2 regions of the Mesorhizobium sp. M1050 genome follow, and region 2 is predicted to be linked to the other one. Evidence: predicted binding sites of a transcription regulator. Region 2 holds the regulator's gene; the other holds the start of a gene.
The links. Region 2 encodes PhoB, which activates phosphate uptake and scavenging genes when phosphate is short. Its sites were predicted from a motif close to TGTCATNNANCTGTCAT; they were not measured.

Region 1 (5,127 bases), on a different contig from region 2:
CCGCATCTGGCCGCGCAATTTGGCATCGAGATTGGAGAGCGGCTCGTCGAACAGGAAAACGCGCGGGTTGCGCACAATGGCACGGCCCATGGCGACCCGCTGGCGCTGGCCGCCGGACAGCTCGCGCGGGCGTCGGTCGAGCAGTGTTGAAAGTTCCAGCACCTTCGCCGTCGAACGGACCCGGCTGTCGATCTCGTCTTTCGGCGTGCCGCGGTTGCGCAACCCGTAGGCCATATTGTCGTAGACCTTCATATGCGGGTAGAGCGCATAATTCTGGAACACCATGGCGATGTCACGCTCGGTCGGGCCGATGGAGTTGACGATCTTGCCGTCGATCGCAACCGTTCCCGAGGAGATGGTTTCGAGCCCGGCGATCATTCTGAGCAGCGTGGACTTGCCGCAGCCGGATGGGCCGACCAGCACGCAAAGCTGCTTGTCGGGAACGGCGATGGAAACCCCCTTCACGGCCTCGAAGCCGCTCGGGTAGACCTTCTTAACGTCCTTCAGATCGACGGTCGCCATCAGCTTCTCACTTTTCGGAATCGACTAGGCCGCGAACGAACCAGCGTTGCATCAGCACCACGACCAGGATCGGCGGCACGATGGCCAGCATCGCTGTGACCATGACCAGGTGCCATTGCGTATCGGCATCGGCGAAGGAGACCATCTTCCTGAGCGCGATGACGATCGTATTCATGTTGTTGCTGTTGGTGACAAGCAACGGCCATAGATACTGTGTCCAGCCATAGATGAAGAGGATGACGAACAGCGCCGCGATGTTTGTCCGCGACAAGGGCAACAGGATATCGAAGAAGAAGCGCCATGGCCCCGCACCGTCTACACGCGCCGCCTCCACGAGTTCACCTGGGATGGTCATGAAAAACTGTCGAAACAGCAGTGTGGCGGTGGCAGAAGCGATCAAAGGGATGATCAGGCCCGCATAAGTGTCGATCATACCCAGATCGACCATCACCTTGTAGGTTGGCAGGATGCGTACCTCGACAGGAAGCATCAAGGTGATGAAGATCAACCAAAAGAAGGTCATGCGCAGCGGAAATCGGAAGAAAACGATGGCGTATGCCGACAGGATCGAGATGAAGATCTTTCCCACCGCGACGCCGAGCGCCATGATCGTCGTGTTGAGCAGCAGCCTGCCAACGCTGACTCCGCCGATGCGGCCGACACCGCCGAACAGTGCCTCGGCGTAGTTGTTCCAGAACTGGTCGCCGGGCAGGAGCGGCAATGGCGGCCTTAGGATCGTTTGCAGCGTCTGCGTCGAGGCGACGAAAGTGTAATAGATCGGAAAGGCGACGATCAGTATGCCGAGGATGAGCACGGCATGGGCGAGGAAAATGCGAGTCGAGGACTGACCGATCATCGCTGCCCTCAGCCGTAATGGACTTTGCGTTCCACGTAGCGGAACTGGATGGCGGTGAGCGAGATGACGATGATCATCAGGATGACCGACTGCGCCGCGGAGTCACCGAGGATCAGATTGACGAAGCCGTCATTGTAGACCTTGTAGACCAGCGTCTCGGTCGCCTTGCCCGGCCCGCCGCCAGTGACGGCGTGGACGATGCCGAACGTGTCGAACAGGGCATAGACGGTGTTGACGACCAGCAGGAAGAACGTCGTCGGCGCAAGCAGCGGAAAGACGATGGTCCAGAAGCGCTTGGTCTCGCCGGCGCCGTCCATGGCCGCCGCCTCGATCAGAGTTTTCGGCACCGCCTGCAGGCCGGCGACGAAGAACAGGAAATTATAGCTGATCTGCTTCCAGGCAGCGGCGGACACCAGCAGGATCATGGCATCGGTGCCGTTGAGCAGCGGATCCCAGGCGATGCCGAAACTTCTCAGCACATAAGCCAGCGACCCGATCGACGGGTTGAACAGGAACAGCCACAGCATACCGGCAATCGCCGGCGCCACCGCGTAAGGCCAGATCAACAGCGTGCGGTAGAGACCTTTGCCGCGCACCACCTTCTCTGCCATAACCGCAAGCAGGAGCGCCACGCACATGGCGACGATAGCGGTCGCAAGGGAAAACACCACCGTCACCTTGATCGAGTTGAGGTAGGCTGGATCGGCAAGCACCTTCCTGAAATTGGCAAACCAGACGAACCTGGTCCTCAGTCCGAACGGGTCCTGCCTGAGCATGGACTGATAGAAAGCCTGACCGGCCGGCCAGTAGAAAAAGACGAGCGTGATGGCAAGTTGCGGTGCCACCAAGAGGTAGGGGAGGACCTTGTTGGGAAAGACGACGCGAGGGGTCAAGGAGCCACTCCGGGCTGGTTAGTCGGGTGGCACCATATGGTGCCCCTCTCTGTCAAAGATGGCATTGACGGACGTTTCAGATTCGGCAGCATCGACAATTGGCGAGATCACAGCAAATCTCCCCCTCCGGGGGAGATCCCTGACAGGACGGTGGGTGCGCTGTGGAACAAGGACTTTGCGCTCGCTTTAATTCCCCAGCGCTTCCTTGATCGCGGCGTTGCCACGCGTAACCGCATTGTCGAGCGCCTGCTGCGCGGTTTGCTGGCCGGCGAGCATCTTCTCGAACTCCTCGTTCTGGATATCGCGCACCTGCGGCAGATTCGGCAGACGTACGCCCTTCGAATTGTCGGTCGGCGCCTTACCCGTCATCTGCAGGATCGGCGTCTCGCGACCGATGTTCTTGTCGTAGAATCCGGATTTCTTGGTCGCTTCGTAGGCCGCAAGCGTTACCGGCAGGTAACCCGACTTCTGGTGCAGGTATTCCTGCACGTCAGTCTTCGACAGGTAGGCGAAGAAGGCCGCGACGCCCTTGTATTCCTCGTCGGATTTGTCCGCGAAAACCCACAGGCTGGCGCCGCCCGGCGTCGTGTTCTGCGGTGCGCCCTTGGCGTCGCTGTCGTAGGGCAATTGGCCAATGCCGTAATTTATCCCGGACTTGACGATATCGCCGAGACCTCCGGAGGATTCGGTCATGATCCCGCATTCGCCAGCAAGGAAGATCTGCTTGGCTTCGGAGGTGCGCCCGCCATATTTGAAGGTGCCGTCCTTGGCGAGGTCTGCGAGCGCCTGGAAGTGATTGACGAAAATCGGCGCATTGATCTTGAGTTCGACATCGCCGCCGGCCAAGCCATTCTGCTGGGTGGCCCATGGCACATCATTCCAGGCGGCGAAATTCTCCAGATGGATCCAGGTCAGCCAGGTCGAGGTGTAGCCGCAGGTGGCCGCGCCGCTCGCCTTGATCTTCTTGGCATCTTCCCACACTTCCTTCCAGGTCTTGGGCGGGCTGTCGACGTCGAGGCCAGCCTTCTGGAAGATATCCTTGTTGTAATAAAGGATCGGCGAAGAAGAGTTGTAGGGGAAGGACAGCATGGTGCCGTCCGGCTTCGAATAATAGCCGACTATGCCTGGCAGGTATTGGCTCTTGTCGAAGGTCATTCCAGCGCTGGTCAACACATCGGCTGCCGGCTTGATTGCTCCTTCGGCTGCCATCATCACGCCGGTGCCGACGTCGAACACCTGAATAATGTCGGGCGCCTGGCCGGCGCGGTAGGCGGCGATGCCGGCATTCAGCGTCTCGGGATACGTGCCCTTGAACACCGGAACGAGCTCATAGTCGCTTTGGCTGGCATTGAAATCTTTGGAGATCTTGTCGACGACTTCAGCATTGGCGCCAGTCATGGCGTGCCACCAACTGATCTGCGTGACAGCAAAAGCGGAGGTTGAGGAAAGCAGCGTAAAGGCGGCGGCAACACCGGCCGCGAAGCCGAAGGACTTCATGTTTCATCTCCCGTTTGTCATTGGCGAAAGGGGCACTCCCGCAAAGGCAATATGTGTCGCTCATGACAATCAGACAACGGTTTTGTTGCAGATCGACGAACTTCATCTCTGCCTGAAGCAATGCTCGCCTCCCCGTAACAGACTACGGCAAAGCAATGGCGTTAGCCGACTTAGCGCGACAACGAACAGGGCAGGAACCGTCTTCAGGACCGGGCTCCGCCAAGCTGGCTTTCGGGCACGACAAAGCTGATTACAGCCGCCGCAGCCGTGAAACGGTGAGTTGCTCTAAAGGCTTTCGGGTTTGAGCACCGTCTCGACCAGTCTCCTGGCATCCGGCCCCGACCATTCGGCCGGGCCGTTCATATGGGCGAGCAGGCAGCCCTCGCCGTCGATCAGCATGGTGACGGGAAGGCCGAGCGCCAGGCCGCGCTTCTTGAGGTCGTTGAACAGCGCCATCGTCGAATCCCGGTAGTAGCCGAGCGTCGCGACGCCGGTATCGCTGAGGAACTTCTTCGGCTTCACATCGTCGCCGGCATCGACATTGACGGCGACCACCTGAAATGCGTCGCTGCCCTTTTCCTTCTGCAGTGCATCGAGCGCGGGCATTTCGGCACGGCACGGCGCGCACCATGTCGCCCAGAGATTGAGCAGCACCGTCTTGCCGGCAAGGTCGGCAAGCGTCATCGGCTTGCCGTCCGGACCGTTAAAGGCGAGGCTTTTCAAGGATTGCGGCGGATCGGCCGGCAAAAGCGCTGCGACTTCACCAGTGGCCGAGGCCGCGATCTTCTTGGCGCGGTCGCTCTTGGCGGCGCAGGCGACGTCATCCTTGCTGTCGTCGACGGCAGCTTGTGCCGGTGCATTGTTGCCAGACCGGCTCTCGCTGACATATACCGCGACCGCGCCGGCCAGCGCGCCCGCCACCAAAGCGGCGAGGATCAGGCGCGGGGCCGGGAAGAATTTATTACCGTCTGCCATTTTCTCAGAACTGCTCCGAAGCACGGGTTATAGCCATGAGCGACAAGAAGACCAGCAACCAGATGTGGGGCGGACGTTTTGCCTCGGGTCCGGCCGCGATCATGGAAGCGATCAACGCGTCGATCTCCTTCGACCGCAAACTCTATGCGCAGGACATCAAAGGCTCGATCGCCCATAGCGAGATGCTGGCGCAGACGGACATTATTTCAGCGGCCGATCAAGAAAAAATCGCTCTCGGGCTGAACACGATCCTGAAAGAGATCGAGGCCGGGAGCTTCGAGTTCTCGACCCGGCTCGAAGACATCCACATGAACATCGAGGCCCGCCTTGCCGACCTGATCGGCCCGGCCGCCGGCCGGCTGCACACCGCACGCTCGCGCAACG
Region 2 (5,127 bases):
TCAAACATGAAGCCGCCGCTTAGACCGAGTGGTCGCTTGCCATGTCCAAGGGTTGGTCCAGCGTATAGGCGTGGATATAGTCGATTTTCATCTCCGCTGGAGTAGCCAGATGGTCAGGAGGCTGGCCGGCAATGCCGCCCACCGCGAGATTGGCCAGTATGTACATGGGGTCGTGCATGTCGGACGGCGTCGCCGCTTGGGCGACCTTCACACCGTCATAGGTCCAGACAAGCTCATCCTTTGTCCAGAGCAGGCCATAGGTGTGGAAACCGTCAGTGTCCGCAACGTTCACGGTGGACGAAACCTTCGTGTGCTCTCCCGTCTCATTGGTGTGCGCTGTCATGAAAAGCGTGTTCGGATCCTGACCGCGCGTTTCGACGACGTCCAGCTCCGGCGGCCACGATCCGTCTTCCGGAAGCAGCCAGAAGGCCGGCCAGGCTCCGGCCGTTTCGGGCAGGTCCGCCCGCATTTCGAAATAGCCGTAGGTTTGCGCGAAGGTGTCGTGGGTCGTCAGTATCCCCGAGGTGTATTCGTAGTTGTTAATCAGAGGCTTGATGTCCTCCGGCGCCTGCGCGGCGGTGATGGTGAGGACGCCGTTTTCAACGCTGAACGGGTGGACGGAACTCGTCGGGCCGTAATTGGCGTCGATATACCATTGCAACTCGCCATTGCTGCTCAATGTGCTGCCGTTCGGCGCTCCCCACGAGAAATTGGAATTCCAGGTGCCGTCCTGCCCGTCCCGAAGGCTCAGCGTGTTGAATTCGTCGGAGAAGGACAGCGTCATTCCGGACTTGTCTATCGGCAGTTCGAACTGGGTCGGCTGCAACTTGTCGATAGTCGTATTCTTGAACACCAGGATCTCGTCAGATCCGACGTTCAGCGTCACGTTCGATTCCACCTGAACCATCTGCGAACGGACGGCATCGAACGAAGTGAAGTCATAGCCGTTAAGGCGCACCACATCGGTCGCACCGAAATCGAAGATAAGATCGCTTCCATTTCCTTTGGAGATGGCGAAAGTGTCGGCGCCGTCACCGCCGATCAGGACATCATTTCCCTTGCCGCCATCCAGCGTCTGATGACCCGACCCGCCCTTGATGATGTTGTCCAACGCATTTCCGAACGCATATCGATTGGCGCCGGTAACGACCAGGTTCTCGAAATTGTCGGGGAGCTTGTAGCTCATCCAGGTGTCGATCGTGTCGATCCCTGCCCCGGGATCTTCGACCGCCTTATTGTTGGTGGAATAGAGATGATAATAGTCGTCGCCGGCGCCACCGTACATCGTGACATTGACGCCGGTGTCTCCCCAGAAGGAGTCGTTGCCTGAGGTGCCATGCAGTTCGGCCCCGGCTCCGGTTGCCGAGAACCAATGACTGGACGCGCCGGTGTAGGGAAGAGGAATACCTTTGGCGTTTAAGACCGTGCTCATCAGAAATCCTTCCTCTTAGTGTCCGACCTGGTCAAATCATTCGGCGCAGGGTCCGGCGACCGCTTTCAAAGCAACGTTGCAAAGAACGAGATCGTTCCCGCGGAATCGTCATCAGATCCAAGATCGTATTGACTATTCGGAGCACATACAATCAATAAAGAAGAGGGAAACTCGCTCTTAGTCGGATAAAATTTTTAATAAAATTGCGCATTTATGCGAAACCACATCCTCTAGCGGGCACATAGCCATATTAGTTCAAATTGTTTCTTGATGCGCGTGACTTTGATCGGAGTTCTGCGGGCAAGATAGCAATGTGACCAACTAAAGCGTGTCACGGGCCGTGCTTCCTGCGGCCAGCCTGGCAGAAAAGCGAATTGGGAGATCGGAGGGCAATCGCCAGCCAGTCAAGGTACGCGCCGAGCCCGCGACCGCGAAGGGCAGTTAAAACTTCGATCCCGCCTGCTTGAATGTCTGGATCGCGTGGCCATTGGCGACCACCTGCTGATCAAGTTTGAACCTTGGTTCCGATCTATCGGCTAGTCTTCCCTGATCGAGTAGCCTGCGCCCCGAATGGTGCGGATGACGTCGGGCATGCGGCCGTTGTTGACGGCTTTGCGCAGCCGCCCGACATGCACGTCCACCGTGCGTTCGTCGATGTAGATCGTTTCGCCCCAGACGTTGTCGAGCAGCTGGCTGCGCGAGAACACGCGGCCGGGATGGCGCATCATGAATTCGAGCAGGCGGAATTCGGTCGGCCCGAGCCGGATCTCGCTCTTCTTGCGATAGACCCGGTGCGATTCTCGATCGAGCACGATGTCGCCGACCTTCAGCACGCTGGACAGCAGTTCCGGCTTGGCACGGCGCAGCAGCGCCTTGACCCTGGCCATGAACTCCGGTGTCGAAAACGGCTTGACCAGATAATCGTCGGCGCCGGTCGAGAGGCCCCGCACGCGATCGCTCTCCTCGCCGCGCGCGGTCAGCATGATGATCGGCAGCCGCTCGGTCTCGGGACGCATTCGCAGGCGCCGGCAGAGTTCGATGCCGGAGACCGCCGGCACCATCCAGTCGAGCACCAGAAGGTCGGGCACGTTCTCCTGCAGCCGGATCTCGGCCTCGTCGCCGCGCGTCACGACCTCGACCTGATAGCCCTCGGACTCCAGATTGTAACGGAGCAGCACGCCTAGCGGCTCCTCGTCCTCCACCACCATGATGCGTGGCGCGATCATCGGCTGGTTACCCCTGTCGTCATGCCGCGGGCGCGGACATTGTCGTCTCGTCCTGTTTCGGACGATTGGCCGGCAGCTGCGTGCCGGTCAAAACATAATAGGCATTTTCCGCGATGTTGGTGACATGGTCGCCGATGCGCTCGAGGTTCTTGGCGCAGAACAAAAGATGCGTGCACGCGGTGATGTTGCGCGGGTCTTCCATCATATAGGTGAGAAGCTCGCGGAACACGGAGGTGTATTTGACGTCGATGCGTTCGTCGTCGGCACGCAGTTTCGCCAGCGCGGCGGCGTCACGCGCCGCATATTCCTCGATGACGCCCTGCACCTGGATCAGCACCAGTTGTGCCATTCCATCGATCGAGTGCGAAAGGTCGCGCGGCGTGACGCTGAGGCCGACAGTGCCGACACGCTTGGCGATGTTCTTGGCAAGGTCGCCGATGCGTTCGAGATCGCCGGCCATGCGGATAGAACCGACGACATGGCGCAGATCATCGGCCATCGGCTGCCGCTTGGCGATCAGCGTGATTGCGCGGTCGTCGAGCTCGCGCTGGCGCGCGTCCATGATCGCATCATCGGAGACGACGCGCTGTGCCAAGGCGTTGTCGGAATTCAAGAGCGCCTTGGTCGCACCGCCGACCATCGAGCTGGCGAGATCGCCCATGTCGCTGATGAGCTTGCTGATCTGACCGAGATCCTCGTCGAAAGAAGCGACTGTGTGTTCGCTCATGATCCTGTTCCTCGTATGCCTGAGCTCAGCCGAAGCGGCCGGTGATGTAGTCCTGCGTGCGCTTCTCGCGGGGCGACGTGAAGATCTTCTCGGTGCGGTCGAACTCGACCAGCTCGCCCAGATACATGAAGGCCGTCTGCTTCGATACGCGCGCCGCCTGCTGCATGTTGTGGGTGACGATGACGATCGTGTAGTCGGCTTGCAACTCGTCGATCAGTTCCTCGATCTTGGCGGTCGACAGCGGGTCGAGCGCCGAGGCGGGCTCGTCGAGCAGGATGACTTCCGGCTTCACCGCCACGGTGCGGGCGATGCAGAGCCGCTGCTGCTGGCCGCCGGAGAGGCTGAGGCCGCTGGCGTCGAGCTTGTCCTTGACCTCGGTCCAGAGTGCCGCGCGCTTCAGCGCCTGCTCGACGCGGCCGTCCATCTCCGACTTGCTCAGCTTCTCGTAGAGCCTGATGCCGAACGCGATGTTTTCATAGATCGACATCGGAAATGGCGTCGGCTTCTGGAACACCATGCCGATCTTGGTGCGCAGCAGGTTGAGGTCCTGCGAGCGGTCGAGAACGTTCTGGCCGTCGAGCAGCACCTGACCTTCGGCCGTCTGCTTGGGATAGAGCTCGTAGATGCGGTTGAAGACGCGCAGCAGCGTCGACTTCCCGCAGCCCGAAGGCCCGATGAAGGCGGTGACGCTGCGCTCCGGCAAGGACAGCGTAATGTCCTTCAGCGCCTTCGACTGGCCGTAGTAGAAGTTGAGGTTCTTGACCTCGATCTTGGCCTTGGCGGTGGCCTCGGCGGCGATCGTCATGTCTGGAGACAACATCTGGCTCATTTGTCCTCTCTGCGTCCGGTCAGGCTGCGCGCAACGATGCTGAGCGCAAGAACCGTCAATGTGATGATGAGTGCGCCGGTCCAGGCCAGTTGCTGCCATTCCTCGTAGGGGCTGAGAGCGAACTGGAAGATGGTGACAGGCAGGCTGGCCATCGGCGCGTTGAGATTGCTCGACCAGAACTGGTTGTTGAGCGCCGTGAAGAGCAGTGGTGCCGTCTCGCCGGAGATACGGGCGATCGACAGCAATATGCCGGTGACAATGCCCGATAGCGCGGCGCGGTAGGCGACCGACTTGATGACCACCCAGCGCGGTGCGCCGATCGCGGTGCCGGCTTCGCGCAAGGCGTTCGGCACCAAATTGAGCATGTCTTCGGTGGTGCGTACCACCACCGGAATGACGAGGATGGCGAGCGCGACAGCACCGGCGATTGCCGAGAAATGCCCCATCGGCCGCACCATAAGTTCGTAGACGAACAGGCCGATGATGATCGACGGCGCCGACAGCAGGATGTCGTTGATGAAGCGCACCACGGTGGTCAGCCTGGAAAAGCGACCGTATTCGGCCATGTAAGTGCCGGCCAGCACTCCGATCGGCGTACCGACGATGACGGCGATGATCGTCATGACCACGCTGCCATAGATGGCGTTGAGCAGGCCGCCGGCGTCGCCGGGAGGCGGCGTCATCTGCGTGAAGACGTCAAGGGACAGGCCGGCCGCGCCCTTGTAGACCAGCGCGCCGAGGATGAGCGCCAGCCAGGCAAGTCCGATGCCCGCCGCGGTGACACACAGCGTCATCATCACGGCATTCTTCCTCTTGCGGCTCTGGTGAAGCGATGTGGCTGTCGACATCGGTCAGGCTCCGGTGCGGGCGTCGATGCGCATCAGCATGTAGCGGGCGATGGCAAGGATCAGGA

Region 1: a site for PhoB is predicted at 3,831-3,847, ahead of ugpB (sn-glycerol-3-phosphate ABC transporter substrate-binding protein UgpB). Genes of this name have one in related genera too.

The regions. Positions count from the first base shown of each region.
Region 1 is NZ_JAMYMV010000009.1:93,088-98,214, reverse strand. Features, by position in the region: gene NKH57_RS08225 (sn-glycerol-3-phosphate import ATP-binding protein UgpC) at 1-522, opposite strand, end outside; gene ugpE (sn-glycerol-3-phosphate ABC transporter permease UgpE) at 530-1,378, opposite strand; gene ugpA (sn-glycerol-3-phosphate ABC transporter permease UgpA) at 1,387-2,271, opposite strand; gene ugpB (sn-glycerol-3-phosphate ABC transporter substrate-binding protein UgpB) at 2,458-3,768, opposite strand; gene tlpA (thiol:disulfide interchange protein TlpA) at 4,054-4,743, opposite strand; gene argH (argininosuccinate lyase) at 4,779-5,127, shown strand, end outside.
Region 2 is NZ_JAMYMV010000046.1:14,870-19,996, reverse strand. Features, by position in the region: gene eglC (endo-1,3-1,4-beta-glycanase EglC) at 20-1,432, opposite strand; gene phoB (phosphate regulon transcriptional regulator PhoB) at 1,969-2,658, opposite strand; gene phoU (phosphate signaling complex protein PhoU) at 2,678-3,385, opposite strand; gene pstB (phosphate ABC transporter ATP-binding protein PstB) at 3,411-4,214, opposite strand; gene pstA (phosphate ABC transporter permease PstA) at 4,211-5,062, opposite strand; gene pstC (phosphate ABC transporter permease subunit PstC) at 5,066-5,127, opposite strand, start outside.